Regions from separate parts of the Halomonas sp. DP5Y7-2 genome, predicted to be linked through region 1. Evidence: predicted binding sites of a transcription regulator. Region 1 holds the regulator's gene; the other holds the start of a gene.
What was found. Region 1 encodes PhoB, which activates phosphate uptake and scavenging genes when phosphate is short. Its sites were predicted from a motif close to TGTCATANNNNTGTCANA; they were not measured.
Positions count from the first base shown of each region.

Region 2: KUW18_RS17510 (UTRA domain-containing protein) is a predicted target of PhoB. The motif match lies at 13,361-13,378, and genes of this name have one in related genera.

Region 1 covers NZ_JAHVHY010000003.1:338,292-354,170, forward strand. The annotation lists gene KUW18_RS05065 (RelA/SpoT family protein) at 1-86, shown strand, start outside; gene KUW18_RS05070 (RidA family protein) at 169-558, shown strand; gene thpR (RNA 2',3'-cyclic phosphodiesterase) at 631-1,143, shown strand; gene KUW18_RS05080 (acyloxyacyl hydrolase) at 1,382-1,876, shown strand; gene KUW18_RS05085 (SDR family oxidoreductase) at 1,987-2,865, opposite strand; gene KUW18_RS05090 (hydrogen peroxide-inducible genes activator) at 2,981-3,898, shown strand; gene recG (ATP-dependent DNA helicase RecG) at 3,895-5,976, shown strand; gene KUW18_RS05100 (hypothetical protein) at 6,184-6,540, opposite strand; gene KUW18_RS05105 (HU family DNA-binding protein) at 6,633-6,908, opposite strand; gene KUW18_RS05110 (FAD-dependent oxidoreductase) at 7,201-8,373, opposite strand; gene KUW18_RS05115 (chorismate--pyruvate lyase family protein) at 8,529-9,113, shown strand; gene ubiA (4-hydroxybenzoate octaprenyltransferase) at 9,348-10,241, shown strand; gene phoB (phosphate regulon transcriptional regulator PhoB) at 10,353-11,042, shown strand; gene phoR (phosphate regulon sensor histidine kinase PhoR) at 11,132-12,445, shown strand; gene KUW18_RS05135 (YnfA family protein) at 12,504-12,839, opposite strand; gene cysZ (sulfate transporter CysZ) at 12,868-13,596, opposite strand; gene phoU (phosphate signaling complex protein PhoU) at 13,732-14,466, opposite strand; gene pstB (phosphate ABC transporter ATP-binding protein PstB) at 14,499-15,272, opposite strand; gene pstA (phosphate ABC transporter permease PstA) at 15,359-15,879, opposite strand, start outside.
Region 2 covers NZ_JAHVHY010000009.1:96,316-112,194, forward strand. The annotation lists gene KUW18_RS17440 (alpha-D-ribose 1-methylphosphonate 5-triphosphate diphosphatase) at 1-917, shown strand, start outside; gene phnN (ribose 1,5-bisphosphokinase) at 917-1,462, shown strand; gene phnP (phosphonate metabolism protein PhnP) at 1,588-2,367, shown strand; gene KUW18_RS17455 (DapH/DapD/GlmU-related protein) at 2,382-3,083, shown strand; gene dkgB (2,5-didehydrogluconate reductase DkgB) at 3,302-4,111, opposite strand; gene KUW18_RS17465 (MFS transporter) at 4,295-5,476, opposite strand; gene KUW18_RS17470 (LysR family transcriptional regulator) at 5,657-6,541, shown strand; gene KUW18_RS17475 (NAD(P)-dependent oxidoreductase) at 6,572-7,474, opposite strand; gene KUW18_RS17480 (HAD family hydrolase) at 7,558-8,298, opposite strand; gene KUW18_RS17485 (ABC transporter ATP-binding protein) at 8,295-9,467, opposite strand; gene KUW18_RS17490 (ABC transporter permease subunit) at 9,464-10,306, opposite strand; gene KUW18_RS17495 (ABC transporter permease) at 10,293-11,126, opposite strand; gene KUW18_RS17500 (alkaline phosphatase family protein) at 11,123-11,983, opposite strand; gene KUW18_RS17505 (ABC transporter substrate-binding protein) at 12,099-13,175, opposite strand; gene KUW18_RS17510 (UTRA domain-containing protein) at 13,497-14,204, shown strand; gene KUW18_RS17515 (LysR family transcriptional regulator) at 14,232-15,134, opposite strand; gene KUW18_RS17520 (D-cysteine desulfhydrase) at 15,352-15,879, shown strand, end outside.

The sequences.
Region 1 (15,879 bases):
TGCGGGATCGCATTCACTTGGCGCGCATCATCAAGCGACTGCGTAATCTCTCCCATATCGGCAAGATTTCTCGTCTCGGCAACTGACCTGGGTGGCGCCAACAGGCCATGAATCCCATGGCCGTTCGCCACGTGGCTGTCGCCATCGACATGACATCAGGAGTCAATAATGAGCAACAAGGCTGTTATCAACACCGATCAAGCCCCCTCCGCCATCGGTCCTTACTCCCAGGCGATCAAGGCCGGCAACACGGTCTACCTGTCAGGCCAGATCCCGCTCGACCCGACCACCATGGAGCTGGTGTCGGATGACTTCGAGGCCCAGGCGCGCCAGGTGTTCACCAACATGAAAGCCGTCTGCGAAGAAGCCGCTGGCTCACTGCAGGACATCGTCAAGCTCAACCTGTATCTGGTGGACCTGGACAACTTCGCCACGGTCAACAAGGTGATGGAAGAGATCTTCACCAAGCCGTACCCGGCCCGTGCGGCGGTAGGCGTCAAGGCACTGCCCAAGGGCAGCCAGTTCGAAGCAGAAGCGGTCATGGTCATCGGCGACTGATGACCCTCACGCCTGCCGGTGCCTGTGGCGTCATCAAGGTACCGGCATGGCTCCTCGCTGGCCCAGCCCATCATGCGACTGTTCATCGCCCTGCTCCCTGACGACGCCCTGCGCAAGCGCCTGGGTGCCCTCTCCGAAGCGCTGGAGGCTGACTGTGGCGGCCGCCGCATTGCCGATGCCAATATTCACCTGACCTTGGCCTTCCTGGGTGAACAGGATGCGACGACAAGCGCACGCCTTCGCCAGTTTGTCGAACACTACCCGCCCGTGAACGGCCGGCTCGTCCTCGATACCCTCGGTGTTTTTAAGACTCCCGGCATTGTCTGGATCGGCCCCGGGCAACCACCTCAGAATCTTCTGCTGCAACAGGCAGCGCTGTCTCGTCAGCTCGCTGACATGGGACTGGCTCACCGGCCTTCTCATTTTCGTCCCCATGTATCGCTACGGCGTAGAGCAATGGCGCCTGCGGCACAAGCTTTATCCGTGGACAAATTCTGCTGGCCCTATACTTCTATTCACCTAATACAGTCATCTTTAAGCCATGAGGGAAGCCACTACACGATCTTGGCCTCCAGCAAGGCATGAAGGCGAATCATCAGGGTGAATCACCGTCAGTTGGTGGCTCTATTGGCAAAAAACTGACGCATCTTTGTGGCATCGATCATACACAGAGTTGCCAGCACCTTTGCCCAACGTGCTGCCAGCCCCCCGCGGTCCGCACCGACCGCACATGCGTGACAGACAGGTTCACCCTGTCTCGGGTGAAGGCTTGCAGGGACATCGCAGGCCAATAACAAGGGATGAAAAGAACCAGGGAACACTCATGCCAAACATACTTGCTCGTCCGCTGGCCGTCTGCCTGCTTGCCAGCCTTGCCACTCCAGCCATGGCTGGTCCGACGCTTGGTCTCGGCTCCACCAGTGAAGGGACAGGAGCCCTGGACCTGGGCTACGACTGGACCTTTGACCTCAGCCACTATCATCCGGCACTGGATCTTCGCCTGGGCACAGGATTCATTCTTTTCGAGGGGGATGAACGCAGCGATAACCAGGCGTTTTATGTTCGTCCGGCACTTCGCTACAGCTGGGAACACGTCTTCGTCGAGGGAGGTATTGGCGCGTCAGGATTTGTCGATACCCACATCGAGGACCGAGACCTGGGCAGCGCCTTTCAGTTCGAAGATCGTTTGGCTCTGGGCGTAAGAATGGGGGTCTATGGTGACCTGTCAGTCAGCGTCACCCACTACTCCAACGCCAGTATCAAGGAACCCAATGACGGCTTCGAGCTGTATGGGTTGAATTGGCGTCTGGCCTACTAGCCAAGCCCATAGGCACCGTGATGACTCGCTGTGCCATCAGCGTCTTGTCGAGCTGTCCTAGCGACCGGGCCCGTGACACATGTCGCGGGCCCTGACCTTTCCAGGCAATCTCAGCCGACGGGATCCACCTGCAGGAAGCCCCCTTCCTTGAGGACCTGAGCGTAGCCGTCGCGAAAGCTGGGGTAACGAAAACGGTAGCCGCTCTCGATCAGCAGACGAGAATCGCAACGCTTGCTGGCCCTGCGCCGCAGCGGGGACTGAATGGTCTCGGTGCACTCGACCTTCAACTGCTTGGCCAACCACGTCATCACTTCATTGAGCGGGGCGGGTTCGCTGTCACTGGCCAGATAGAGCGGGGCCAGGGCGTCGTCCTGCAACGCCTTGTCGATCAGGTGCACCAGCACCCCGGCGCAATCGTCGCGATGAATGCGATTGGAGTACATGGGGGGCGTGGCGGGCGCAATCCGTCCTTCACTGACCTGCCGAATCAGACGGTCGCGGCCAGGCCCATAGATGCCGGAAAAGCGCACCACGGTTCCCGGTAGCGAGTGATCGATCAACGCCTGTTCGGCTTCCCGCATTAACACGCCGGAAAAGCCGGATGGCTCGGTAGGGCTCTGTTCATCGACCGTTTCTCCGTCACGCTGGGCGTACACGCTGGTGGAGGATACGAAGAACACATGGCGGGGCGGGACATCACGTTCTGACAGGGTGCCCAGGACCGCTTTCAGCCCCTGCGGATATGCCGCACGATACGCATCTTCCTCGAAGCGGTCAGCGCTGACCACGTATACCACGATGTCAGCATCCGGTAGAGCAGTCACGGATTCAGGATCGGCGAGATCCACCGTCACTCCCTCGATGCCCGTTTCGGCCAGCCGTTCGGGGTGGCGCCGAGCACCAATGACCCGATGTTCCTTGGCCAGAAGTTCACGGCCCAGCGCTATGCCAATGTCGCCACAACCAACAATCAACGTCGTCGTCTTCACCTTTACCGCGTCCCCCTGATATAAAATCCCTATGAGGCTCCGGTCCGGAGACCCGCGCATCCAGCGTCTGGCGCCTTGATCAATACCCCGAACAGAGGATGCCGATCGGCACCATATGACTCTAACAGAACTCCGCTATATCGTAACCTTGGCCCAGGAGCGCCATTTCGGGCGTGCCGCAGAGCGCTGCTTTGTCTCCCAGCCGACACTCTCGGTGGCGGTGAAAAAGCTGGAAGAGGAGCTGGAGGTCGCCCTGTTCGAGCGATCCAAGTCCACGGTACAGGTCACACCCCTCGGCGAAAAGATCGTCGAGCAGGCTCAGCGCGTGCTGGAACAAAGCAGCGCCATCAAGGAACTGGCGACGGCCGGACGTGACCAGCTGGCCAGTCCCCTGCGCATTGGTGCGATCTACACCATCGGGCCCTACCTGTTCCCGCATCTGATTCCGGAGCTGACCCGAGGCGCCCCCCAGATGCCTCTTTATATCGAGGAAGGCTTCACCGGTGGGCTGCGGCGCAAGCTGAGGAACGGCGAGCTGGATGCCATCATCGTCGCCCTGCCGTTTACCGAGACCGACGTGGTCACCAAGCCGCTGTATGAAGAAGACTTCGAGGTTCTGCTACCGTCAGATCATCGCTGGGCCAAGCGCAAGAGCATCGCCAAGGAAGACTTGCTGGAAGAACGCCTGCTGCTGCTGGGTGAAGGTCACTGCTTCCGTGACCAGATCCTGGAAGCCTGCCCGGCCATCAGCCAGAAGCTCAACAGTCCCAACAACACGCTGACCGCAGAAGGCGGGTCCCTGGAGACCATTCGCCACATGGTCGCGTCGGGTCTTGGCATCACGGTATTGCCACGCTCCGCCATTGGTACCAGCCACTATGAGAGCGGCATGTTGATCAGCCGACCGTTCAGCGAGCCCCCGGGGCGCACGGTGGCGATCGCCTGGCGCGCCAGCTTTCCGCGGCCCAAGGCGATCGATGCGGTCACTGAAGCCATCGCCCGCTGCCGCGCCGCCGACCAGGAGACGGCGTGAGTCGCCTGAACGAAGCCGTCACATCACTGAAGGGTGTGGGCGAGGCGCTGGCACTGAAGCTCGCGCGGCTGAAAGTGGAGACCGTCGAGGATCTGCTCTTTCATCTGCCGCTGCGCTACCAGGACCGCACGCGGATCACCCCCATCGCGACCCTGCGCGGGGGCCATGAAGCGGTCGTCGAGGGAGATGTCAGTGCCGCTGACGTCATCCGCGGTCGGCGCCGCAGTCTGCTGGTGCGACTGAAGGATGGCAGCGGCATTCTCAGCCTGCGCTTCTTTCACTTTTCTCCTGCCCAGCAGCAGCAATTCCGTCCAGGCACACGGGTGCGCGCCTTCGGTGAAGCCCGCGCCGGTGCCACGGGGCTGGAGATCTACCACCCCGAGTACCGCCTGATCGGGGGTGACGAGCCACCCGTGGAAGATCATCTGACCCCCATCTATCCGACCACCGAGGGTCTCCACCAGGCCAGGCTGCGCGCCTTGATCGACCAGGCCATGGCGATGCTCGAGGCCGACCCAGCAGCCTTGCCCGACTATGTGCCGGACGACATTCGCCAACAGTTTTCCCTGGTCGGACTGCAGGACAGCCTGAAGACCCTGCACCACCCACCCCCGGACAGCGATGTCGACGCCCTGAGCGATGGCCGCCATCCGGCCAGCAGACGCCTGGCCACGGAAGAGCTGCTGGCCCATCAATTGAGCCTGCGCGAGGTGCGCCTGCGTATTCAGTCCGACGGCGCCCCTTGCTTGCCCAGCGGACGCAGTCTGAAGACGCGTTTTCTGGCGCAGTTGCCCTTTTCTCTGACCGGCGCCCAGCGGCGTGTGCTCGACGAGATTGGCGTCGATCTGGCCAAGCCTGCTCCCATGCTGCGGCTGGTCCAGGGTGACGTGGGTTCAGGCAAGACCGTGGTCGCTGCCATGGCCGCCCTGACCGCCATTGCCGGAGGCTGCCAGGCCGCCATCATGGCGCCGACGGAACTGTTGGCAGAACAGCACTATCGGGCGTTTCGCGACTGGTTCATCGCTCTGGACATCGACGTCGCCTGGCTGTCGGGCAAGCTCAAGGGCAAGGCACGACTGGATACCAAGGCGGCTATCGCCGATGGTCGGGCGCGGATGATTGTCGGCACCCATGCCATCTTTCAGGATGACGTCTCTTTTGACCGCCTTGGCCTGGCCATCATCGACGAGCAGCATCGCTTCGGCGTCCACCAACGCCTGGCACTGCGCGAGAAAGGCGAGCAAGGTGGTCTGACGCCCCATCAGCTGGTCATGACTGCGACGCCGATCCCACGCACCCTGGCGATGAGTGCCTATGCCGATCTTGATGTGTCGGTGATTGATGAACTACCGCCCGGCCGAACTCCGGTCACCACTGCTGTGGTGCCGGACGAGCGTCGGCCCGACGTCATTGCACGAATTCGTAACGCCTGTGCCGAAGGAAGGCAGGCGTACTGGGTGTGTACCTTGATCGAGGAATCCGAGGCGCTGACCTGTCAGGCAGCCGAGGTGACCCATCAGGAGCTGACAGAGGCCCTGCCTGAGCTGTCCATCGGGCTGGTACACGGTCGCATGAAAGCCGCCGACAAGGCCGCTACCATGGCTGCCTTCAAGGGCGGTGAGCTGGACCTGTTGGTAGCGACTACCGTCATTGAAGTCGGTGTCGACGTGCCCAACGCCAGCCTGATGATCATCGAGAACCCTGAACGTCTCGGGCTCTCCCAGCTTCACCAGCTGCGTGGACGCGTCGGTCGAGGCAGCACCGAAAGCTACTGCGTGCTGCTCTATCACCCGCCGCTGTCGAACACCTCGAAGCAGCGCCTGGCGGTGATGCGAGAAACTACCGATGGCTTTCGCATTGCCGAGCGGGATCTGGAAATTCGTGGTCCAGGCGAGGTGCTGGGCACCCGCCAGACAGGCCTGGCCCAGATGAAGATTGCCGATCTGGAACGCGACGCCGACCTGCTGCCACAGATCACCCCACTGGCGGACGCGTTACTGGCACGCGATCCTGGGGCCAGTCGCCCGCTGATCCGGCGCTGGCTGGGAGAAGAAGCTGGGCGCTATGGGCAGGTGTAGACCGCGCAGAGCCATAAGGCATGTCGTGGGAAGCGTGCAGGAAGACGGTGGGTGATGCTCCCTGAAACGGGATGTCCTCAATGCCTGCAGCACTATCAAGTTCTGTAACACGATCAAGGTGTGGTGGATGAGGGTGCCAAGATTCACTCGCTGTCGGTGGGCCAGCTCCGCGCGATCACGAGCCACACAATGGTTGCCGTCATCCACCTACAGATGCTTGAGCAGACGCTGCAATCTGTCCATATCCTGAGCGTCCCCTACCAGGCGCAACTGTCCCGACATCATGGCGTCGAAAAACACTTGCTGGGTGGGCCGACGCAACACCTTCACCGCTGTCTGGCTATCCTGGAAGCGCAGCTCGAGGTCCAGGTCGACAGGGAGTCCTCGCTGGGTCTCGATACCGCTGGGCCGCATGCGGTAGTAACGAGCGATCGACAGGTCCTCTGTCGCGATACCCCAGTCGAGCCCACCTTTTTCTTCCAGCCGCTCACGAAAGCGCGCCTTGCGCTTGAGTGCCCGCTTCAGCATGACACCCAGCAGCCACAACATCAGTCTCAGAGTCATGTTGCCTCACGCTGGAATAGGAAGGCGCGGCCCGCCAAGCGAGCCGCGATATCAGCCATTCGCTGCCATTTCTGACAATGGCAAGCGTCGCCTCAGCGGGCGACGGCGTCCTTGAGGCCCTTGCCGGGCTTGAAGGCGACTGTCTTGCTGGCGGGAATCTTCAACGGCTGACCCGTCTGGGGATTCTTGCCGGTCCGCGCGGCACGCTCGCGCACGGTAAAGGTGCCGAAGCCGATCAAAGACACATCCTGGCCCGAGGAAACACTGCCGGTGATCTCGTCGAGAATCACGTTCAGCACCTGGCTGGCCTTGTCCTTGGATAGATCAGCGCGCTCGGCAATTGCCGCGGCGAGTTCTGGCTTGCGCATACAGCCCTCCTAATTTTGGCTTGACTACCCGGTGCCATGGCACCGGGATCATTGTTATGGAAACACTGTCCGTGTGTCCACCTGGACCCTTCCAGGTCCTGCCATGCCAACGCTCCCATACGATGCCGGCAATGAACGTCACGGATCGATCAGTGCATCCTTGTTGTGGTGAGATGACACTCGAAATCCATCGACGTGACACCGTCCATTCGTGTTACACGAATCAGAATCAGTATCACACACTGCAACGATGGCACCTTCAACGACGGTGGCCCAGCCACCATCAACGAACCTAGCCTAGCAACGGCGGTGCCGCCCGCGCCAGTTCGACTTTCCGACGAACGCATTTTCCCGTCAACGCAAACCCCTTGAGCTGCCCCTGTTCGTCCTCGGCAAGGGCGCTGATGTCATCGCCATCGGCCTCGATCCGCCATTGCACTCGCTCACTTGCCGGCGGCAACGCCACCACCGGCAGCAGCGGTGTCTTGACCAGCACGGGCCATGGGCCGTAGCTCACCGGGGTCGGGCTGCCGCACAGGGTAGCGGCCAGGGCCTTGGCCGATGCCTGCAACGGCTGCACATACATCGCGTTGACGCCGTCCACCGATGCCACGTCTCCCAGTGCGTGTATACGCGGACAGGACGTCGATAGATAGCGATCCACCTGGATGCCGTCGGGGCCGGTACGGATGCCCGCCGCTTCGGCCAACTGGCTGCGGGGCCTGAGCCCCGTAGCGACCAGCACGAGATCAGCGCTCAGCGTCTGGCCGTCATCGAGCCGAAGGACGATCTCCTGTTCATCGCCCGCAGCCTGACGCGCTACGCTGTCGACCAGGCGCCCGCTTCTGATCTCGATGCCAGCGTCACGAAACGCATTGCCCAGCGCCTGGCCCGGCTGCTGGGGTAGCAGCCTCGGCAGCAAGGTGGGCTCCGGGCCAACCATGACGACCTGGTGTCCGCCCGCCTGGAGGTCGTTGGCGAACTCGCAGCCCACCAGGCCCAACCCGATCACCGCCACTCGCGCCGGACGCTCCAGGCCGTCAAGAATGGCCGAGAAGCGGCGGTAGTCATCGAGATCATTGATCGAGAACACGCGGCCGCTGAGCTCCGCCGGAATGGCGAAGGGAGCGACAGGGCTGGCACCGGTAGCCAGCACCAGGTCCGACCAGGGCAGCCGTTCCTGGCCAATCCACAGACACGAGGACGCTGTGTCGATTCGGTCTACCCAGGTATGGGGGCGCACCACCACATTCAGCTGATCGGCCAGCTCCAGGGCCGAACGGGCCGCCAGCCGATCCGCCGCCAAGCCCTTGGCAAAGCCCGTGGATAACAAGGGTTTGGAGTAGTCATCGCCGCTATCGGCCGTGATCAGGGTGATCGGACGCCGGGCGTCCAGTGCGCGCACCTGGCGCACCAGGCCAATGCCTGCCATGCCAGTGCCGATGATGGTCAAGGGTGCTTGCATCACGTACTTCGACTCTGCCGACGACCGCCCTGCGGTCATTCAAGAAACCGGAGTGCCCAGCGGGGGCTCCAGCGAGTGACTCCTGTGCACCATGGTACACTATGCGCCCATCTACCGGAGCACGACGTCCGGTGCAGCAAGGACCTCAAGGCCCCATGTCACAGCATCCTCATGTCACCCCGTCCCGTTGCCATGTCGAGCCCGAGTGCCCGCGATCGACTCCCGAGTGGCGCGACATCCCCGCATCGTCGCATGCTATCTCTGAGCGCTGGCTGGAGTGGCTGGCTTCCCGCGACTCACTGACGGAGAGACTGATGGCGGCCGCTGGCGAGGGACGCTTTCACGTGCGTCTGCTCGACCAATACCTGGGGCAGCCATGGCCGGACGAGGCCGAGGCATTGGGACTGGCGGCCGGCCAGCAGGCCTGGCTGCGCGAGGTCGCGCTGTGCGTCGACGAGGTCCCTTGGGTGGTGGCACGCTCAGTGGCACCACGGGTGAGCGATCAACAGGCGCCCTTTGCCGGCCTTGGCGAAAACTCGCTGGGCAGTTGGCTGTTTCAGCAGCCGGATCTTCGCCGCAGCCCGATCGAGATCAGCCGGATATCTCGTCCTATCCACGGATACCGCGGTATCTGGCAACGGCGCTCTCTGTTTTGCCACGGGGGCTGGGTGATGCTGGTGCAAGAGAGCTTTCTGCCCGCCATGGCCGAGGCACTGTCACTGGACCCGTCTCCAGGCTAGACAGCGACCGCGCTGTACTGGTCACGCCCGTCTCCCCGCGCTAGGCTTGGTCCGTCATGTCGACAAGCGCTGACCAGACCTGGCAGCAAATGGTCGCTCCCGGCGACACCCATGGATGAACTGTCTCGTCTTGTTTCGACGCTCAACGCCACACCAGCGGATGCGGACACGACTGAAGCGTGCCCGCCACGATGCCTGTGACAGCGACTTTCCACTAGCCCTCGAGAGACCACGATGGACCGCTCCCTGCTGCGTCCCCCCGGACGCCTCGCCCGAATTCCCGACTTCCTGGCGCTGATGCGTCTGGACCGCCCCATCGGCACCTGGCTGCTGATGTGGCCAACACTGTGGGCGCTGTGGGTAGCGGCGGACGGCATTCCCGCCCGCGACACCCTGCTGATCTTTGTCGCTGGCGTCTACCTGATGCGAGCAGCAGGCTGTGTCGTCAACGACTATGCGGACCGCCATTTCGACGGTCACGTCAAACGTACCAAACACCGCCCTCTGGCGACTGGGCGTATCAGCGAGCAGGAAGCCAAGATCCTGTTCGTCGGTCTGCTGACAGCGGCCTTCGTGCTGGTCTGGCTGACCAACGGCTTTACCGTATGGCTGTCGCTGATCGGCGCCGTGCTGGCCGCCAGCTATCCCTTCATGAAGCGCTACACCCACTTTCCCCAGGTGGTGCTGGGGGCGGCCTTTTCCTGGGCGATTCCCATGGCATTCGGTGCCGTGCTGGGCGAGGTACCCACGGTCGGCTGGATCCTGTTCGCCGCCAATGTACTGTGGACGGTGGCCTATGACACCGAATACGCCATGGTGGACCGTGACGATGATCTCAAGATCGGCATCAAATCGACCGCAGTGCTGTTTGGTCGCTGGGACACTCGCATCATCGCGCTGCTGCAGCTGGCAACGCTGGGCCTGCTGGCCTGGGCGGGCGCTCTGCTGAATATCGGCGGTTTCTATTGGCTGGGATGGCTGGCCATGGCGGCTACCTTTATCCACCAACAGAAACTCATCAAGGAGCGTGATCGCGATCGCTGCTTCCAGGCCTTTCTCAACAATCACTGGTCGGGCCTGCTGCTGTTTGCCGGCCTGGCGCTGAGTCTCTATCCCGACCTGGGATGACCCTGTCGAGCTGTCGAGGGCTCGACAGGTCGGCCAATGTCATCTAAATGTCACATTGACGTGGTGTCATCTGTCACCGTTGATAGGAAGACCCTGAACAAGAGGCCCGGGATGACAGCCAAGACCGTATTGATCGTCGACGACGAAGCGCCCATCCGCGAAATGATCGCGGTGGCACTGGAAATGGCCGACTACCGGGTCCTCGAGGCCGACAATGCCCAGGCGGCTCACGCGATTATCGTGGACGATCAGCCAGACCTGCTGCTGCTGGACTGGATGATGCCCGGAACCAGTGGCATCGAGCTGGCACGCCGCCTCAAGCGGGAAGAAACCACCGCCGAGCTGCCGATCATCCTGCTCACCGCCAAGGGTGAGGAGGACAACAAGATTCAGGGGCTTGAAGCAGGTGCAGACGACTACATCACCAAGCCGTTCTCTCCCCGGGAACTGGTCGCCCGTCTAAAAGCGGTGCTGCGTCGTGCCACTCCCCGAGGCGTTGAAGACCCGGTGGAAGTCGACGGGCTCAAGCTCGATCCTGTCAGCCACCGCGTCAGCGTCGACGGCAAGTCGCTCGAGATGGGGCCCACCGAATACCGCCTGCTGCAGTTTTTCATGACCCACCAGGAACGCGCCTACACCCGCGGCCAGTTGCTTGATCAGGTCTGGGGTGGCAACGTCTACGTCGAGGAACGCACCGTCGACGTGCACATTCGCCGCCTGCGAAAGGCCCTTGGCGAGCCACATCAGCAGCTGATTCAGACCGTGCGCGGCACCGGCTACCGTTTTTCGGCCAAGATGTGACGTCTTGCCTCCCTTCCACGCAGGCTTGACAGCGCCTGTACGGCTGGCGGCAGACAGGAGGACATAGGTGAACGGAGCCAGGAGCTGACGTGGGTCGACTGTGGAGACGAGAAGTCTGGCGCTTGACCCTGCTGGTCGGCATCGGCGCCCTGCTGGGCTGGCCCTTTTCCTTGACGAGTGTCGGCGTCGGAGCGGGCCTGACGCTTGGTCTCGCCTATCATCTGCGCAACCTGCACGCCATGCACGACTGGCTGACCCATCGTCCCCAGCAGGAACCTCCCACCGCCAGCGGCCTGTGGGGCGAGCTGTTTGATCGACTCTATCGCTACCAGAAGGGCCAGCGCATTACCCAACGACGTCTGCGCTCAACGCTTCAGCGTATCCAGGAGTCCTCTGAAGCGATGCGCGACAGTGTGGTCATGCTGGATCGCCATGGCGATCTCGAATGGTGGAACAGCTCTGCCGAGCGCATGCTAGGCCTGAAGCCGGCGCTGGACCGTGGTCAACATATCACCAACCTGCTGCGTGATCCGCGCTTCGTCGGCTATTTCAACGAGCGGGACTATCGTGAGCCGCTGAGCCTGCCATCGCCCATCGACGAGAACATGATGCTGCAGTTCCAGATCACCCTGTACGGTGACGATGAACGCCTGGTCATGGCGCGCGACATCACGCGCCTGCATCGCCTGGAACAGATGCGCCGAGACTTTGTGGCCAACGTCTCCCATGAGCTGCGCACGCCACTGACGGTACTGACTGGCTATCTCGAGACCTACGGCGACATGGCCGACATGCTGCCCGAACGGCTCGGCAAGGGGGTGGCGCAGATGCAGAACCAGACCCGTCGGATGCAGAACCTGGTCAATGATCTGCTGCTACTGTCGCGACTGGAAAACGATCAGGGCGGCGATGACCACACGCGGCTCGACCCCACCACGCTGTTGCAGACCGTCAAGCGAGATGCGCAGGCGCTGTCGGGTGGGCGCCAGCAGATCGAGGTGTCCATCGACGATCCGCGTGGGCTCAAGGGCAGTGAGAAGGAAATTCACAGTGCCATTTCCAACCTGGCCTTCAATGCCGTGCGCTATGCCGGCGATGGCGCACGTATCCAGCTACGCTGGCGGGCCTATGGTGATGGCGCCTGCCTTGAGGTGGAGGACGACGGCGACGGCATCGATCCGATGCACCTTCCGCGCCTCACCGAGCGCTTCTATCGGGTAGACAAGGGACGCAGCACGGCGACCGGTGGCACCGGACTAGGCCTCGCCATCGTCAAGCACGTGCTGCTGCGCCACGATGCGCGCCTCGACATCGACTCACATCCGGGTGAAGGCGCCACCTTCCGCTGTATCTTCCCCTCGAGCCGAGTGCAGGAGAACCGCCAGACGGCCGCCTCGCCCTGACCCCGCCCCAGGGACACACCAGCCCCGCTTCAAGCCAGGCTGGCAGCACTGTGTCTTTTCAGCTCCTGGGACCCAGCAAGATAACCGCAGCGCCCGCCAGGCAAAGCGCCGCCCCCATCATGTCCCAGCGATCGGGGGGGCGCTGCTCCACCCACCACATCCAGCCCAACGATGCCGCGATATACACGCCGCCGTACGCGGCAAAGGCGCGTCCAGCATAGTCAGCGTCTACCTGGCTGAGCAGCCAGGCAAACAACGCCAGGCTGAACAGACCGGGCAACAGCCACCAGGCCGCACCATCCGCCCTCCACCAGCGCCAGACCGCGAAGCAGCCGGCGATCTCGGCCACCGCTGCCAACAGGTAGATGGCCAGCCCAGGCAACCCTGTCAACATCCCGCACCGGCCAGGTGACAGATCGCCATCAGCGACGCACCACCGGCAGTTGGCGATAGTGCTGATCCCACATCAGCACAGCGCCGGCCACTGCGCCGGGAATCAGAAACAGATTGGCCAGTGGTATCCAGGTGATCAGCGTCACCAGGCCGCCAAAGCTGATACTCGGCCACCAGCGCGCCGACAGTCGCTTGCGCATATCGGGAAAACTGACCTTGTTATTGTCCATCGGATAGTCGAGATAGGTAATCGCCATGGTCCAGGCGCTGAAGGCCGCCCAGAGCAGCGGTGCCACCAGATTCACCACGGGTATCCAGCTGAGGATGAACAGGCCTATCATGCGCGGCAGAATATACGCCAGCTTGAGCAGTTCACGCCCGAGTGCATCAACACCGGTCTTGAGCCAACCGCGGTCGTCGCTGGGCTCCTGCCCCGTCAGCTCGACCTCGGCACGCGCTGCCAGAAAGCCGTAGAAGGGGGCAGCGATCAGGTGGGTCACCAGGGTGAACGAAAAGAACACGATCACGATCAGGCTGACCACGAACAGGGGCCAGATCAGCCAGTCGAGCCACTCCAGCCAGCTCGGGACCATGGCCATCCAGCTGTCGAGCCAGCCACCAAACTCACCCAGCACATAGCTGAGCATGCCGGCATAGACCAGCAGATTGACCAGAATGGGAAGAAAGACGTAGCGGCGCAGTCCACGGCTATAGACCAGCCGCGTACCGCGACGAACCGCCTCAATAGCATTCAGCATGACTTCTATCCTTGGCAATGACATCAACAAGGCCATAACGACTGCGGGCCATCGTCTCGACGATGGCCCGCAGTTCAGGGTACCGGCAACGACCCTGACAGGGCCGGCCTATTGACGCCGCTTGCGGCGTTCAGGTCAAGACGAGGCGTCGTCGTCCAGCAGATCCGGGTCAATCTTGTCCGGCGAGACGTGACGGATATCCAGGCCCTTGACCAGGTAAATGACGTACTCGGCCAGGTTGTTGGCGTGGTCACCCACGCGCTCTAGGGCTCGCAGAATCCACATGATGGCGAGCACTGGCGAGATAGACCGCGCATCTTCCATCATGAAGGTCATCAGCGATCGCATGGCGCTTTGATACTCGCTGTCGACGCGCTCGTCTTCCTGCACCACCTGCATCGCAAGCTCAGTATCGAAGCGGGCGAAGGAGGTCAGTGCATCGCGCATCATGTGGCGAACGTGCTCGCTGATATTGCGCACCTCGACGAACCCGCGAGTGCCATTGTTGCCGTCCACCAGTTCGATGGCGTTACGGGCGATCTTGCTGGCTTCATCACCGATACGCTCGAGATCGGATGCGGCGCGGATCACCGCCAGCACCAGGCGCAGGTCCGAGGCGGCCGGCTGGCGGCGGGCCAGCACGCGGGTGCACTCGTCATCAATCTTGATCTGCATATCGTTGACCGCGCGGTCATTGTCGACCACCCGGGAGGCCAACGCCGAGTCGGAGTCGAGCAGTGCGCTGACAGCATCCTGCACCTGCTTCTCGACCAGGCCACCCATGGCCATCAGGTGGGTCTTGAGCTCTTCAAGCTCGTGATTGAACTGGCGCGAGATATGCTGACTGTGGGTATCGCTGGTGATATCCATGGAGGTCTCCTGAAGGGAGGTGCAGGGGGCGATCAGCCCACCATACGTCCGGTGATGTAGTTTTCGGTGCGCCTCAGGCGCGGGTGCGTGAACAGGGTGTCGGTCGGTCCGTACTCCACCAGCTCACCGTTATGCAGAAACGCCGTGTAGTCGGACACGCGTGCCGCCTGCTGCATGTTATGAGTGACCAGTACCAGGGTCAGATGTGGCTTCAGCGTGCGAATCAATTCCTCGATCTTGAGCGTCGAGATCGGGTCGAGAGCGGAGGCGGGTTCATCCAGCAGCAGCACCTCGGGCTCTACCGCCAGGGTCCGCGCAATCACCAGTCGCTGCTGTTGACCACCTGACAGTGACCAGGCTGACGCACGCAGGCGCCCCTTCACTTCTTCCCACAGTGCGGCTGACTTCAGCGCCCACTCGACCACATCATCGATGCGCCGCTTGCTCAGTCCCCCCTGCAGTCGCAAACCAAAGGCGACATTGTCGTAGATCGACATGGGAAAAGGATTGGGTGCCTGAAAAACCATGCCTACCCGTCGCCTCAACTCCGACACGGCCACTCGCGAATCATGGATGTCGTGCCCATCGAGATAGATACTGCCGCGCCGGCTGACGTCCTCGTTGAGGTCATGCAGCCGGTTAAGTGCCCGCAGCAACGTCGACTTGCCGCAGCCCGACGGCCCGATGAAGGCCGTCACTCGGTGCCGCGGGATGCGCAGCGTCAGATCCTTCAATGCAGGCTTGCCCGCATAGGCCAGGCTTAGCCCCTGGATATCCAGGCACGTATCGGCTTCCGAAAACGCCATGACCGCCCCGCGCCGACTTCCCAGGGAGGCCTGGCTGAGCTGGCGTTGGGGCAGCCTTCCATCGATGGACATTGACTCTCCCTGCATCATCGACGCACCGGCGCACCATGACGCTTGCGCAGATAATGCCGCATGAATATTGCAGTCAGGTTAAGCACCAAAATAACCACTACCAACAACAGAGCCGTGGCATAGACCAGCGGCATGGCGGCCTGAACATCGCTGGAATGAAAGGCGGCATCGTAGATGTGATAGCCAAGGTGCATGAACTTTCTTTCAAGGTGGAGGAAAGGAAACTCACCGTCCACTGGAACCTGTGGTGCAAGCTTTGCCACGCCGACCAACATCAGCGGCGCCACTTCTCCTGCGGCCCGGGCCACCGCCAGAATCAGTCCTGTCAGCATGGCCGGCATGGCCATCGGCAGCACCACCCGAGTCAAGGTCTCGAAGCGTGTTGCTCCCAGTGCCAGTGCCCCCTCGCGCTGGTGCAGGGGAATCCGTGACAGGCCCTCTTCAGTGGCCACGATCACCACCGGCAGGGTCAACAGCGCCAGGGTCAACGATGCCCACAGCAATCCGCCGGTACCAAAGGTCGGCGATGGCAGAG
Region 2 (15,879 bases), on a different contig from region 1:
GTCGTCAGGCGGCGCTGGCCCATGACGCGCAGATGGCCGCCAGCGGCATCACCACGGTGTTCGACGCGGTATCCATCGGTGATGTCGACGAGCAAAGCATGCGCCACGAGGCTCTGGACGAGATGGTGGGGTCGCTGGCGGCGATCAATGACAATGGCATGGCAAGGGTCGACCACCGCCTGCACCTGCGCTGTGAGGTGTGTCACCCGGACACCCTGACGCGCTTTGAAGGCTTCATGGACTCGCCGCTGCTGGGGCTGGTCTCGCTGATGGATCATTCGCCGGGCCAGCGCCAGTTCGCCAGTCTCGACGCCTATCGCATCTACTACCAGGGCAAGTACGGCCTGGACGACGCCAGCCTTGAAGCCTTTATCGAAAAGCAGCTGGCCAACAGTGCCGTCTACTCGAGCTCCCACCGCCGTGCCATCGCATCGCTGTGCCGTGAGCGTGGGCTGGCGCTGGCCAGCCATGACGATGCCACCGTCGCCCACGTGGCCGAGAGCCTGGAGTATGGCACTCGGGTGGCGGAGTTCCCCACCACCCGTGAAGCCGCGGAAGCGTCTCACCGGCATGGGATGGCGGTGATGATGGGGGCGCCCAACGTGGTGCGTGGTGGCTCCCACTCCGGCAACATTGCCGCCGCTGAGCTGGTGCGCATGGGCGTGCTGGATGTGCTGTCTTCAGACTACTATCCGGCAGCCCTGCTCGATGCCGTCTTTCGCATCGCTGCGATGGAAGGTGGTTACGACCTACCGCGAGCGGTGGCGACGGCCTGTAGGCACCCTGCCGAGGCGGTGGGGCTTGATGACCGTGGGCGCATTGCCCAAGGACTGCGCGCCGACCTGTTGCGAGTACGCGAGATCGACGGACACCCGCTGGTCGCTCGGGTGTGGAGCGCCGGAAGGCAGGTGCACTGATGCTGGTGTATCTGATCGGGGCCAGTGGCGTGGGCAAGGACAGCCTGCTGGTTGCCCTCCGCCAGCAGCGCCCGGACCTGCTGGTGGCCCATCGCTACATCACTCGGGCCAGTGGTCTTGGCGAAGATTCGTTGGCGCTGTCCGAGGCCGAATTCCTGGCCCGGCGCGGGCGAGGCCTGTTCTGCCTGGATTGGCAGGCCCATGGGCTGCACTACGGCGTGGGCATCGAGGTCGAGTGCTGGCTCGAGTCGGGAGCAACGGTGCTGCTCAACGGCAGTCGTCGAGCGCTGTGCCAGGCCCGGGAGCGCTTCGGCGACCAGCTGCTGCCGGTGGTGGTGACCGCTCCTGGCGAGGTGCTGAGACAGCGCCTCGTCAAGCGCGGGCGCGAGTGCCTCGAGCAGATCGAGGCGCGTCTGGCTCGCCACGCCGAGGTGGAGGCGGAGCTTGAACGTGACTATCCGACCGTTGCCCGCCTGGATAACGGTGGTGCGCTGGCGGTCAGCGTGGGGGCGCTGGAAGCCCTGGTGGATACGGCGTGCCGCTGAGCCTGTCGGCTGCCAGACCGAGGCAAGCGCAGACCGCTGCGCGTGCTGCCCCCGATGCGCGGTCTGGCCGCGACGGCCCGAGACCATACCGGCTTTGCCTGAGCCCCTGATGTCAGGAGATCACCATGGAGTTTCGCTTCACCGGCACCGGCGACAGTGCCCAGGTGCCTCGCTTTGGCTGCGACTGCCGTGCCTGCACCAGGGCACGTGTGTTCTCGAGCCATCAGCGCGGTCCCTGCTGTGCCGAGGTCAGGGTCGATGGCAGGCGCTATCTGCTCGATGCCGGGCGTATGGATCTGGCTCACAGCTGTGAACTGGAGCGCCCGGCGGCGTTTTTCATCACTCACTATCACGCCGACCACGTTCAGGGCCTGTTCCATCTGCGCTGGGGGACCGGCGCCGATATACCGGTGTATGGGCCCAAGGATCCCAACGGCTGCGCGGATCTCTATCGCAACAGCGGCATTCTCGATTTTCAGCCAGGGCTCAAGCCGTTCAAGGCGCTGGGGCTGGACGGGATGACGGTCACGCCGGTGCCGCTCAATCACAGCAAGCCCACCTTGGGGTATTGCCTGGATGACGGCGGCACGCGGCTGGCCTACCTGACCGATACCTGCGGTTTGCCCGGTGCCACCGAGCGCTTCTTGCGGGAATGGGGGCCCGACATCGTGGTGTTGGATGCCTGCCACCCGGCGAGCCAGCGCGAGACGCGCAACCACAACAATATTACCCAGGCCCTGGAGATCATTACTCGGCTCGATCCCCCTAGGGCCTATCTCACCCACATCAGCCACGAGCTGGATGCAGAACGCTTGGCGGAGCCAGTAGCGTTGCCGCCCAAGGTACGTTTTGCCAGAGATGGCGAGACGCTGGAAGATTGGCACCGACTCGATGCGGTCTGCTGAGAGGACAACACTACATGCACTCTGAATCCCATGCCCCCGACACCTCTTCGGCGCCTGCCCGGGCCGTGGATCAGCCCGCCTCGACGCGGCTGAGCGAGGCGCCCAACGTGGCCGATGATGCGCGGCTTCACGCCAGCCAGCTCGGCCGTTTCACCGAGGTGGGCAGTCGCTGCGTGTTCAACCACGTAAGCCTGGGGGACTACAGCTACATCGAGCGGGATGGCGATGTCATGTTTACCCGCGTGGGCAAGTTCAGTTCGATCGCGGCCAGCGTGCGCATCAACCCCAGCAATCACCCTTGGTGGCGGCCTACCCTGCACCACTTCAGCTATCGTCCCGGCAAGTTTGGCTTCAGCGACGAGGCCGTCGATCCTGAGGTCTTTGCCTGGCGCGAAGCGGACCGCGTCAACATCGGCCACGACGTCTGGATCGGCCACGGTGCCATCGTGTTGCCCGGAGTCACCATCGGCAACGGCGCCATTGTGGGCGCGGGCAGTGTGGTGACCAAGGACGTGCCGGCTTACCACATCGTGGTGGGCAATCCCGCCCGAGTGCTGCGCCCACGCTTCGACGACCCTGGCGTCGCCGGTCGACTCGAGCGTCTGGCGTGGTGGGACTGGTCGGATGAACGGATCAAGCGGCATCTGAGCCACTTTCAGGGCGACGTGATCCGCTTTCTTGAGGCTGCTGAAAAAGGGGCAGTGAGGGCGAGCTGAGAAGGTGAGCTGAGAAGGTGAGCTGAGAAGGTGAGCTGAAAGGAAAGGCGGAGGCAAGGCGGAGGCCTGCAAAAACGGCGCCACGAGCAGGTGTCTGCTCGTGGCGCCGTCACCTGGGGCGTTACGCTCCTGCCTCAGGCCGTGCCGGGACCGATGGGCCAGCAACCCTTGGCGGGTAGCGGCCCAGTGCGTTATTCAGCCACTGGAGCCGCGGCGCCTTACTGATCCCACTTGGGCGCGAAGTCCGGGTTGGCGACGCGCTCGCCGCGGTCGAGCTTGGCAATGGCGTCCATCTCTTCCTCGGACAGCTCCAGCTTGAGCGCCTCCAGGTTGCTCTTCAGGTTCTTCTCCTTGGTGGAGGAGGGGAAGGTCGGAATGCCGAGCTGATGCAGCCAGGCGATGGCCACCTGTGCCGGGTTGGCATCGTGCTTTTCGGCGATGGCCTTCAGCGTGTCGTCCTCGAGCACCTTGCCGACTGCCAACGGCATGAAGGCGGTGGGGGTGATGCCGTGTTTTTCGCAGTGGGCAACCAGCTCGCGGTTTTGCAGGAAGGGGTGAACCTCGATCTGATTGGTCAGAATTTCACCCTTGCCGAGAATATCCACCGCCTGGTCGATCTGCGCCTTGGTGAAGTTGGAGACGCCGATATGGCGGGCCTTGCCTGCATCCTTGACGTCTTTCAGCGCGGTCAGGTAATCACGCATCGGCACTTCATCGTCCGGCGAGGGCCAGTGGATCAGCAGGAGATCCACATAGTCTGTGCCGAGCTTGGACAGGCTTTCCTCGACGCTGGCCTTGAGCGCCACTGGCTCCAGACGATCCCACCACACCTTGGTGGTCAGAAAGATCTCGCTGCGCGGAACCGAGCTTGCTGCGATGGCCGAGCCGACTTCGGCCTCGTTGCCATAGAACTGAGCCGTATCCAGGTGACGGTAACCGAGCTTCAGGGCGGTGGTCACTGCGTGGCGCAGGGTGTCGCCCGTCAGGCGGAAGGTACCGAGGCCGGGGTTAGGGATAAGCGTTGACATCTTGGCTCCTTGGTCGTCGAGAGCGGCCCCGGGCACTGTCGTGATCCCGGGGATGCAGTTCCTTGAGCGGCGGCCTTGGCCGTCGCAACGTCGTGCCAATGTTCATCTTTGGACATGCGGTGGCAACGTCGTCAGTTCAAGGGGGCGGAAGAAAAATTAGCAGACGAAATGCTTGTCCGGTGCTCAGGCATTGGCCAGGCGTGCTGCACGACGCTGGTCGAGTCGGCCGGAAAGGTGGGTCAGTGCCAGGGCAGCCACCACGATCAGCGCGCCGATCCAGGCGGTGTCTGTCAGTGCCAGGTGTTCGACGACCTGGCCGCCGACAACAGAGCCCAGGGCAATCCCGATGTTGAACGCAGCGATGTTGAGTCCGGAAGCGACATCGACCGCTTCCGGCACGTAGCGCTCTGCCAGTTGCACCACGTAGACCTGCAAGCCTGGCACGTTGCCGAAGGCAAAGGCGCCCCAGACCAGAATCGTCAGCACGGCGGCTAGCGGGTGGACAGCGGTCACGTTGAGCACCAGCAGCACCGCGGCCAAACCGATGAAGATCAGCGTCAAGGCCCGGATCGGCCCCATCTGGTCCGCCAGCTTGCCACCGTAAATGTTGCCGAACGCCACCGAGACACCGTAGACCAGCATGATCAGGCTGACCATGGAGGGAGCGAAACCGGTGGCCTGCTCCAGAATCGGTGCGAGAAAGGTGAAGGCAGTAAAGGTGCCGCCGTAGCCCAGGATGGTGATCGCATAGACCAGCAGCAGACGCGGATGGGTAAGCACCTTGAACTGCTGGCCTAGGGTCGCCGGCGCCGCGCGCTTGAGGTTGCTGGGGATCAGCAGGGCGCTACCCAACAGGGCAATCAGGCCCAGTCCCGATACCACCAGGAAGGTGGCTCGCCAGCCAAAGGTCTGGCCGATCCAGGTGCCCAGCGGTACCCCTGTCACCAGCGCCACGGTGAGGCCGGTAAACATGATGGCAATGGCACTGGCCTCCTTGTCCTTGGCGACCAGGCTGGTGGCGATGGTAGAACCGATCGAGAAGAACACCCCGTGGGCCAGGCCGGTGAGCACCCGTGCGGTGATCAACGAGCCGTAGCTGGGCGCCTGCCAGGCCAGCAGATTGCCGGCAATGAACAGGGTCATCAGGCCGAGCAGCACCCACTTGCGGTTGAAGCGCCCGGTAAGTGCCGTCAGCACGGGGGCGCCGACAGCCACGCCGACGGCGTACAGGCTGACCAGCAGCCCGGCAGAGGGCAGGCTCACTGCAAGGTCCTGAGCAATGGTGGGCACCAGGCCGACAATCACGAACTCGGTGGTGCCGATGGCAAAGGCGCTAAGCGTTAGCGCCAGCAGAGCAATAGGCATCGTCTCTCTCCTGTGAGATGGCGTCGCCGGGGGACGACTTGACGGCGTGCAGTCTGGCGGAGGACACTTTTTCGATAAACGTGCCTATATGAGAAACACCTTTGTGGTTATCGAGAAAGTCGCTGCGGTGTTTGCTGCGGTCAACAGGAGGGTGAGCCTACATGGACGAGGAGGGGCCTGATGAAGACTCGCTCGGAGGACCTGGAGCTATTGCTGGCGGTGGTGGATAGCGGTGGTTTCAGTGCCGCCTCCACTCGCCTGGACGTGCCGGTGGCACGTATATCGAGAGCGGTCCAGCGGCTGGAGCAGCGGCTTGATGTGCCCCTGCTGAACCGTACGACGCGCAGTGTGGCGCTGACGGATGAGGGCAGCCGCTTTGTCGCCGAGGTACGCGAAGGACTAGAGCGCCTGAACGCGGCAGAGGAGTCGCTGGCGCTGCGACGGGGAGAGCCTGCTGGCCGACTGCGGGTGGACTCCGCCAGCCCCTTCGTGCTGCATCAACTGGTGCCGTTGGTCGGGGAGTTTCGGCGCCGCTATCCCGGTATCGAGCTGGAGCTGTCTGCCAGCGATGACATCATCAACCTGCTGGAACAGCGTGCCGATGTGGCCATTCGGATTGGCGCCCTGGCGGACTCCACCCTGCACGCGCGGTTGCTGGGGCGCTCGCGCCTGCACCTGGTGGCAAGCCCTGGCTATCTCGCGCGCGCCGGCAGGCCCACGTCGGTGACGGAGCTCGAACAGCATCAACTGATCGGATTTCTCGCTCCCAGCAGCTTGAATCGGTGGCCGGTGGAGGGAATGGATGACGAGATCAGCCCATCGATGTCCACCTCCAGTGGCGAAGTGATGCGGCGTCTGTGCCTCGCCGGAGAGGGCATTGCCTGCCTGTCCAACTTCATGGTCGGTGATGATATCGCCAGCGGGCAGCTTGAGGTCCTGCTACCCGAGGCGATGCGCCATGGTGGTCCACGGGAGCAGGTGCAGGCCGTCTACTACCGCAACACCGCCCTGTCGGCGCGTATCCAGGCGTTTCTCGATGTCATTGCCCCAGGGCTCAGGTTGTAGTTCCGGTAGTGTCGGCGCTGACGTCTGGCATCAACGCTCGAGTTCACCGGCATCCATACCGTTGCGTCGCTTGATCTCGAGCAGCAGCGCGCTGTGGTCGAGGTCGGCGCCGCCGGCGTCGACCAGGTCGTTGAACAGGCGATCGGTCAACGCGAGCAACGGCAGATCGAGGCCGAGCTCCTGGGCAACATCGCAGGCGGCGTGGGTATCCTTGAGCTGGTGCTTGGCCGGGCCGCCCGGCGCAAAGTCGCCATCCAGCATGCGCTGGCCGTGCTGCTCGAGGATACGCGAGTAGGCGAAGCCGCCCAGCATGGCCTGGCGGACCTTGGCCGGGTCGGCGCCGCCGGCCTCTGCCAGCACCAGAGCCTCGGAGACGGCGGCGATGGTACTGGCCACGGTCAGCTGGTTGACCAGCTTGGCCAGGGCGCCACTGCCGACGGGGCCGATGTGAAGAGGGTGGCCCATGGCCTGAAGAATCGGCTTCGCCCGTTCATAGTCGGCGTCCAGTGCGCCGGCCATGATCGACAGCGAGCCTTCCTGAGCGCCACGTTCGCCGCCGGACACCGGCGCGTCGACCCAGCCGAGGCCAAGCTCGCGACAGCGCTCTGCCAAGGCGACCGCTTCGCTGCGAGCGATAGTCGACATCACGATGACCAGGCTGCCGTGAGCCAGTCGAGGGGCGATGCCCTCGTCGCCGAACAGCAGCGTCTCGCACACCGGGCCTGAGCTCACCATCACCACCACCGCCTGAGCACCCTGTACCGCCTCGGCGGGCGTCTCGACCAGGGTGGCGCCAAGCTCGCCCAGCGGGGCGGCCTTGTCGATGCTGCGGTTCCAGGCGCGCAGGTCATAGCCTGCACGAATCAGGTGGCGGCCCATGGGCAGGCCCATGATGCCGGTGCCCAGCAGGGCGATGGTGGCGGAGGATGTCATTCAGGGGGCTCGTTTCACGTCAAAAGGTAGGTGACAGCCTAGCCTCTTCCACCCGCTGACTCCACGCCTGGCCTTGTCCACGCTTAGCCTTGCTGCCGCCACCACTGCACCGGCCAGCCGCGGACCTGTGCGGCGGCGTCAAGCGTCGGATCCGGGTTGATGGCGCAGGGACGGTCGACAAACTCCAGCAGCGGCAAGTCGTTACGTGAATCCGAGTAGCCGTAGCTGAGGGCTGGCGTATGCTCGTCGAGCCAGGCTTCCAGAGCGGCAAGCTTGCCTTCACGGAAGGTGCGAATGCCTTGGGCGCGGCCGGTGTATCGACCCTCGGCGTCGATCTCCAGACGGGTGGCCAGGGCATGGTGGGCGCCCAGACGTTCGGCTACCGGGCCAACCACATGGATCGGTGAGGCAGAGATAATGACCACACGGTGGCCCTGGTCGCGGTGCCAGGCAAGCCGTTCGTGTCCCTGGGCGAACAGCCGCGGCACCACCTCGGCCGCGAGAAAGGCGTCCACCTGCTCCCTGACCTCGGCCTCGCGGCGACCCGTCAGGGGCGTCAGCAACAGTGCCAGATGGGCTTCCATGTCGAGCGTGCCAGCGGCGTAGGCCGCCATATGCTCGGCAAAGGCGGCATGATATTCCTCGCCGTCGTCGATCCAGCCAAGCTCGATCAGCCATTGGCTCCACAGGCGCGTGATGTCGCCGTCGAGCAGCGTATCGTCCAGGTCGAACAGGGCCAGGGTGATGGGCGCATCAGGCGTCTCGGATGTCGCCACACGGCAGGCATCGGTGGTCATGGGGCAAGGGCTCGTCGGGTCATTCATGTATCCAGCTCCTGAACCTCGTCGAGATCGACGTGGACCGTCACCTGCTGGCCTTGCGGCAGCAAGGTGCGAGCGGAGCGATTGAGGGTATCGACGGTCAGGCTGACGCCGGCACAGTCGATGTCGTAGCGCACGATGTTACCGAGCAGTCGGTGTCGACGCACTAGCCCGTGCACGCCAGGTCCCACCCGCTCGGGGTGCTCGCCGCCCAGGGGCATGCCCGCCACGCTCAGGTAGAGCGCTTCAGGGCGCAGGGCAACGCGGTCAGCCTTGCTGCGGTAGCCGAGCAGCGGAGCGGCCTCGACGGCATCGAGCAGACAGTAGTGGCCCATGAAGCCGGCAGCGTTCTCATCCCGTGGACGGGTATAGATGGCCTCGGCGCTGTCCTGTTGCAGGATGCGTCCCTGGTGCATCAGGAACACCCGGTCGGACATCAGCATGGCTTCTTCCTGATCATGGGTCACGAACAGGGTCGTCAGGCCCAGCGACGTCTGAATTTCCCGGATCTGATCGCGCAGGTGCTTGCGAATGCGGGCGTCCAGCGCGGACAGGGGCTCATCCATCAGCAGCACCCTGGGCTCGACCACCAGAGACCTTGCCAGCGCTACCCGCTGGCACTGACCGCCAGACAGTTGATGAGGGAACTTGTGGGCCTGGTCCTGCATCTCGACCAGGCGTAGCACCTCCTCCACGCGGCGCGCGCGCTCGTCGCTGGGTACCTTCTGCATGCGCAGGCCAAAGGCGACGTTGTCGGCCACCTTCATGTTGGGAAACAGGGCGTAGTGCTGAAACACCATGCCGACGCCACGGCGCTGAGGGGGGAGGTGAGTGATGTCGGTATCGCCCACCAGGATTTGGCCCGCATTCAGGGACGTGAGACCGGCGATCGCCCGCAACAGGGTCGACTTGCCGCAGCCGGATGGGCCCAGCAGGGTGATGAATTCACCGTGGGCGATATCGGCATCGATATTGGCAAAGACATCGGTGTCGCCAAAACGCTTGGCCAGCCCCTTGAGCGAAATCGCGTTGCCGCTGGACGCATGATCGGTGTGGCGGGAGGCACTCGCGGCCGTGGCGCCTGACGCGATGGCCGGCTGCTGGCGATAGGCCGCCTGTGATGCCTTGGGCGTGGTCGCTGACGAGGGGGGGCGAGTGGTGGCAGCCATCATCGTGCGGCCTCCGTAATAGTGTGTTCCGCCTGGCGATTGCCCAGCCAGGTCAGGATCAGAGTGAAGACGAACAGGGTAATCACCAGAGCGCTGGTGAAGTGGCCGCTGGCGCCGCGCATGTTGTTGAGGTAGACCTGCAGCGTCTCGAAGCGGGTGCCCACCAGCATGTTGGCAAACACGAATTCGCCCACCAGGAAGGAGAACGACAGGAAGACGGCGATCTGCACGCCACCTCTCAGGTTGGGCAGAACCACCAGAAAAAACGCCTTCACGGGGCCAGCGCCGAGCAGCTGCGCGGCGTCCATCAGGCTTTGCACGTCCACCGCCCTCAGGCTGTTGGCAATGGCGCGATACATGAACGGCAGGACGATGGTGAAGTAGGTAGGAATCAGGATCCAGGGTGTTCCTACCAGCGCCAGCGGCCCACCGGCGTAGAGTTGCAGCAAGCCCACCGAGGAGACGACTGGCGGCACCGCAAACGGCATCAAGATCAGCGTGTTCATCCAGCGATCGAGTCGCGGATAGCGGGTATGGGCCAACAGGGCGACCGGCAGTACCAGTGCCAGAGATAGCGCCAGAGCCCCCACGGCGATAAACAGCGAGCGCGCAAAGGCCGCCAGAAAGCGAGGGGTGGTCCACAGCTCGATGAACCAGGCCAGGGTCAGGCCGTCTGGCGTCAGGGTCGCGCCCCAGCGTGTGGCCAGGGCGTAGCCCAGTGTGGCTACCAGGGGCAGAGCCAGCACCGCAAAGACCCCGCCGACGACCCAGGAGTAGGGATTAAAGGTTGCCGACAGCGACGCGGCGGTCGGGCGAGCGGGCATGGTGTCAGCGTGAGCCATGCTGTGCACTCCTTCTCAACAGCCACTGTTGCACCAGGGTGACCAGTACCAGCAGCACCACCAGTACCAGCGCCAGGGCACTGGCCAGGTTGGGTTCAAGGAACAGGTCTCCCGCGACCAGGTTGGCGATGCGTATCGTCATCAGGTTGTAGCTGGTGTTGACCAGCGCATAGACGGTGGCATAGGCGCCCATGGCGTTGGCGAACAGCACCGTGAAGGTGCCCGCCAGAGCCGGCCATAGCACCGGCAGGCCGATCCGTTGCCAATAGGCGATGCGTCCGGCCCCCAACAGGTGGGCGGCATCACGCCACTCGGCCTTGAGGCCTGAAAAGGCCGGAAACAGCAGCAGGATGCCGAGCGGTATCTGGAACCAGGTATAGATGACGATCAGCCCGCCGGTGGAGTAGAGGCGCACGTCCTCGATGATGCCGAGTTGTTGAAGTGCCAACGTCAGCACGCCGTTGGCCCCCAGCAGGATGATAAAGGCGAAGGCCAGGGGCACCCCGGCGAAGTTGGAGGTCATGTTGGTGAAGGCGATCATCGCGCGGCGCAGTCGCGGTCCGGAACGCATGAGCGCGTGACAGGTGACGGTGGCGATGATCAGCCCCATGGCGCTGGATACCAACGAGATGGTCAGGCTCTTCCAGATGGCCTGGCGAAAGAACGCGGACTGGGCGATTTCCTGGAAGTGGCCCAGCCCCCAGTCGCCATTGACGTTGAAGGCACTGATGGCGACCCAGGCCATGGGCGCCAGCTGGAAGGCGCAAAACACGATGGCGAAGGGCAGTAGCCACAGCCAGGCCGGCAGGCGCAATGTCATGAGAGGCTCTCTCGGGACGGTGCCGGGGCCGGTTCCGTGGCTTGCGCCGTCATCGCAAGCAGCTCCGGGTGAAAGGGCTTGTCGTGGGTTAGCCCCATGGCGCTGGCCAGGGTGCCGCACAGGTGAGTCTGTTGGATATGCAGACCTGCGGGGTCGGCAAAGGCGTCACCGAACAGCCACAGCGGTACCCGGCGCTCCTCGGCCAGCAACCCTGAGTGTGAACGATCGGCGTTCATGCCGTGGTCGGCGGTCACCATCACCTGGTAACCATCGGCCAGCCAGCGGGGAAGGTAGTCGGCCAGGGCGATATCGGCGTGACGCGCGGCATTGCGGTACTGGGGCGAGTCGCCGCCGTGACGGTGGCCGCTATCATCGATGTTCATGCTGTGAACCAGCAGGAAGTCAGGTGCGTGCCTCTGCCTGAGCGCTTCGGCATCGCTGAACAGGTGGTCGTCCGGGTAGTGGTCCTGCCAATAGAAGATGCCGCGCTGGATGGCCGCGTTAGGATCGTCGAGATAGCGGTCGCGGGTCTGGTCGAAGGGCGCCTTGACGTAGAGCTCGCTGACCCAGTGATAGGCCGCGGCGGCAGTGGTGCGCCCCTGGGCGCGAGCCAGGTCAAACAGGCTGACACCGTGTGAGCGGCGCACGATAGCGTTATGCACGACGCCGGAGTCGACGGGACGATCTCCCGTCAGCAGGCACTCGTAGAGCGGGCGAGACATGGCGGGAAGCTCGCAGTCGAGGCTGGTAGTAGTGCCGCGTCCGGCCTCGACCAGAGCGCTCAGATGGCCCATGGCATGGCGCCCGACGTCGTGATTGAGGCCGTCCAGCACGACCAGAATGACAGGGTTTTGCATGATGACTCCTGGCCACCATCAGGGTGGCCCAAGCAACGCTTTCGTACCGCGGGCACCGAGAGCAGCGCTGGTTGGCGCTGCCGCCCGATGCCCAGGGGGGTGGTAAGTGGCGTGATTACTGCTGGTGGATCAAAACGTCCGACTGCCACTGGCGCGGCAGCACCTTGGCGCTCTGTTCCCAGGCGGCGAAGTCCTGAATCGGGCGGGCGCTGGCGTACTGTTCGTTGGGTAGCAGCTTGGCGGCGATCTCGTCGGGCAGGGTCAGGTGCTCGGCGCGGATCGGGCGAGCGTAGCCCTCGGCCAGGTTGAACTGGCCTTCATCGGACAGGATGTATTCACGGGCCAGCTTGGCCGCATTGGGATGCTGGGCGTGTACATTGATGATGGTGGCGTAGCCTGAAGTGACGGAGGCGTCGGACGGAATCACCACCTCGAAGGCGTCACGGTCGATCTGGTCACGATAGTTCAAGGCGTTGAAGTCCCACAGCAGGGCTACTTCCACTTCGCCCTTCTCCAGGTTGGCGATGGACACGTCAGCCAGCGACAGGCGGCCCTGCTCGGCCAGCTCGGCGAACAGCTCGAGTCCCGGCGCCAGGTTGCCTTCGTCACCGCCTGCCGCATAAGCGGCGGCCAGCACCGCATTGTTGGCCTGGGAGGCCTGGCCTACCGCGCCCACCGACACTGAGTAGTCACCTTCACGTAGATCAGCGAAGGAGCCCGGACGCTGGTCTTCGTCGACCAGGTTCTTGTTGATCATCAGGGCGATGGTGCCGGTGTAGCCGAGCATCCAGTGACCATCCTCGTCCTTGGCCCAGTCAGGGATCTGGTCCCAGGTGGTGGGCTTGTAGGGCTGGGTCACGCCCTGCTGCACGGCGATGGGACCGAAGGCGAAGCCGACATCGCCGATGTCGGCGGTGGCATTCTCACCCTCAGCTTTGAACTTGGCGACTTCCTCGGCGGAACTCATGTCGGTGTCGCTGTGTGCCAGGCCGTAGACGCTGTCCAGGTCAGCCCAGGTGTCCTTCCAGTTGGCCCAGGTGTCGGGCATGCCGACGCTGTCGACGCGGCCTTCCTGCTTGGCGGCCTCGATCAGAGACTCAAGCTCGGCGGAGCTGGCTTGGGCAGCGGTGGACATCAGGCCAACGCAGGCCAGGGCGGTCAGGGTCGGGTAACGCAGAGAAGTGACGATCACGGGAGGGTCTCCGGGTCAGGGGGCGTGAAGGCGACGGAAACCGGTGTGCGTTTCTGGTCTAGATCAGTTTCCGTTGTGCCTAACCCTAAGGAGCCTTCATGACAGCGCCGTGTCAGTGTGATGGCAGTCTTGTCTCAATCCTTGGTTGGCGATGAAGCCTTCGGCAGACACTACGACGCCAGGAGTGTCACCACGATGTCATGGTGAAGTCACTAGACTGTGGCGTATGGCTCAATTGGTCTATACCAGCTGGATAGGTGTAGATCGATGAGCGTCATTTTCCTGGCATCATTTTTTCTCTTAATTCACATCGGTATGTGCATGGATCGATCGCTGCAAGAGCGCCTCAAACCGGTGCTGACTGAGGCTCGAAGTGAGAAGGCGCGCCGGCTTCCCAGCGAGCGCGAGTTGATGACCCGCTTCGGGACAACGCGTATCACGTTGCGCGAAGCGCTCAATGCACTGGAGGCAGAAGGTCGGGTCTATCGCGAGAATCGGCGCGGCTGGTTTGTGTCGCCGCCACGCTTGCGCTACGACCTGCTGGCCTGTTTACCGTTTCACGAGATGGTGCGCTCCCAGCAGCGCAGTGCCCGCACCCTGCTGCTGAGTGCCGAAGAGGTCATGGCCCCCGCAGTGGTCGCTCGGCGTTTGGGTATTGCCGAACACGCGCCGGTCTATCGAATCTGTCGTGCCCGACTAGTGGACGAGCGTCGGGTGCTCTACGTCGAGCATCATCTGCTGCCAAGCTGTTTTCCACAGATTCTCGAGTTCGACCTGGCGCGGGAGTCGCTGACCGAGCTTTACCGGCGCGAGTACGGTATTCGGGTTGGTCGGGTCAGCTATGAGCTTGGCACCTGCGTGCTGTCCAGCGCCGGCGCCGATGCGCTGAACGCCGTGCGAGGCAGTCCCGCCCAGCGCATTTCCCGCATTAATCATGACCAGAACGGCCGAGCCATCGACTGTGATGACGAATACTGGCGCCACGATGCCATCGAACTCACCCTGTCTGCCGCCCCCCAGGGGGGATGACACCATCCGCACGTCATGATGGCGACGCTATACCGCCGGTGGCCGTTCCTCCAGCAGATGCCACAGCGGCGCCGCGGCCCTCTGCTCGTCCCGATGCCGATAGCAGGCCACCACCAGCTGGGGCCCACCTAGCGTATCCAGCAGCGATACCAGCTTGCCGCTTTCCAGGTCCTCTTCGATCAGTCCGTGGGGAAGCCAGCCGATACCCAGACCCGCCAGGGCAAGCTGGCGAATGCCGATGGTAAAGGCGGTCTCGCACACCAGCTCGATCTCGTAGCGGCGCTGGGCATCCAGCAGGTAGGGGGTCGCTAGCGCCTGGCCCAGAAAGCTGTCGGTGTCGTAGCCGATCAGCGGCAGTCGTTGTCCCTGCTCCAGCGGGTGCAGCGGGCCACCGTGATGGTCCGGGGCGCACACCGGCAGCAGCCGCTCAGCACCCAGCGCGAGACGTTCGATGGTGGTGCTGTCGTCGAACAGGGGCGCCCCCTCGAGCTCGGAACACAGCAGCAGGTCGGCCTTGCCCTGCTCAAAGTCGCGAATGCATACGCTGCGGTCGGACGAGGTGATCTGCAGTCCGACCTCAGGCGCGTGATGACGCAAGTGGCGCAACAGCCGCGGCAGGTAGCTGACGGTCAGGGTGTGCTGGGTGGTCAGGATGGCCCTGGGTCCCTGGCGAGCATCGCTTCTGAGACGACTGCGCATGGCATAGAGGCGGGCCAGCCACTCCCTGAGCTGAGGCTCGTAGGTACGCGCATGGGCAGTCAGCTCCAGCCGTGGGGAGCGCCTATCGATCAGTGCGACTCCCAGCCACTCCTCGAGTTGTCTGATGCGTCGCGAAAACGCCGGTTGGGTGACGTGGCGTCGTTCCGCCGCCTGGGAGAAAGTCCCCGCCTCGATAAGCTCGAGAAAATCCTCTATCCACTCGATCTTCATTGGTGTTTTTGTCTGTTGTTGTGGCTGCCGGCCAGGCAGGAGTCGTGGCTATGCAAAAATTTAACAGCTGACGAGCAACTTGGCATTGGTGGCAGGTCGTGGGCGGCCTTTAAGGTGAGATGACACGTTCTCTGACGGGCCTTGCGTCTGTCATCTCATGGAAGAACGTCATAACGAGAGCACGCCAATGCCAATAATGACTCGCCTGGAGGCCCGTATGCACCTGTCCCGTTTTCCCCGTGTCCGTCTCGGCCATATGCCCACCCCGCTGGAGCCGATGGACAACCTGAGCAAGCTGTTGGGCGGTCCTCGCCTGTGGATCAAACGTGACGACTGCACCGGCCTGTCTACCGGCGGCAACAAGACGCGCAAGCTCGAGTTCTTGATGGCCGATGCCCTGGAGAAGGGTGCCGATACCATCATCACCCAGGGTGCCACCCAGTCCAACCACGCCCGCCAGACCGTGGCCGCCGCCTGCAAGCTGGGCCTTGGCTGTCACATCCTGCTGGAAGACCGCACCGGCAGTGAAGACCCCAACTACAACCACAACGGCAACGTCTTCCTTGATCAGCTCCACGGCGCCAGCGTCGAGAAGCGCCCGGGCGGTGCCGACATGGCCGCCGAGATGGAAGGCCTGGCCGATCGTCTGAAGAGCGAAGGCAAGAGGCCCTACATCATCCCTGGCGGCGGCTCCAACGAGATCGGCGCCCTGGGCTACGTCAATGCCGCCCTGGAGCTGCTGGCC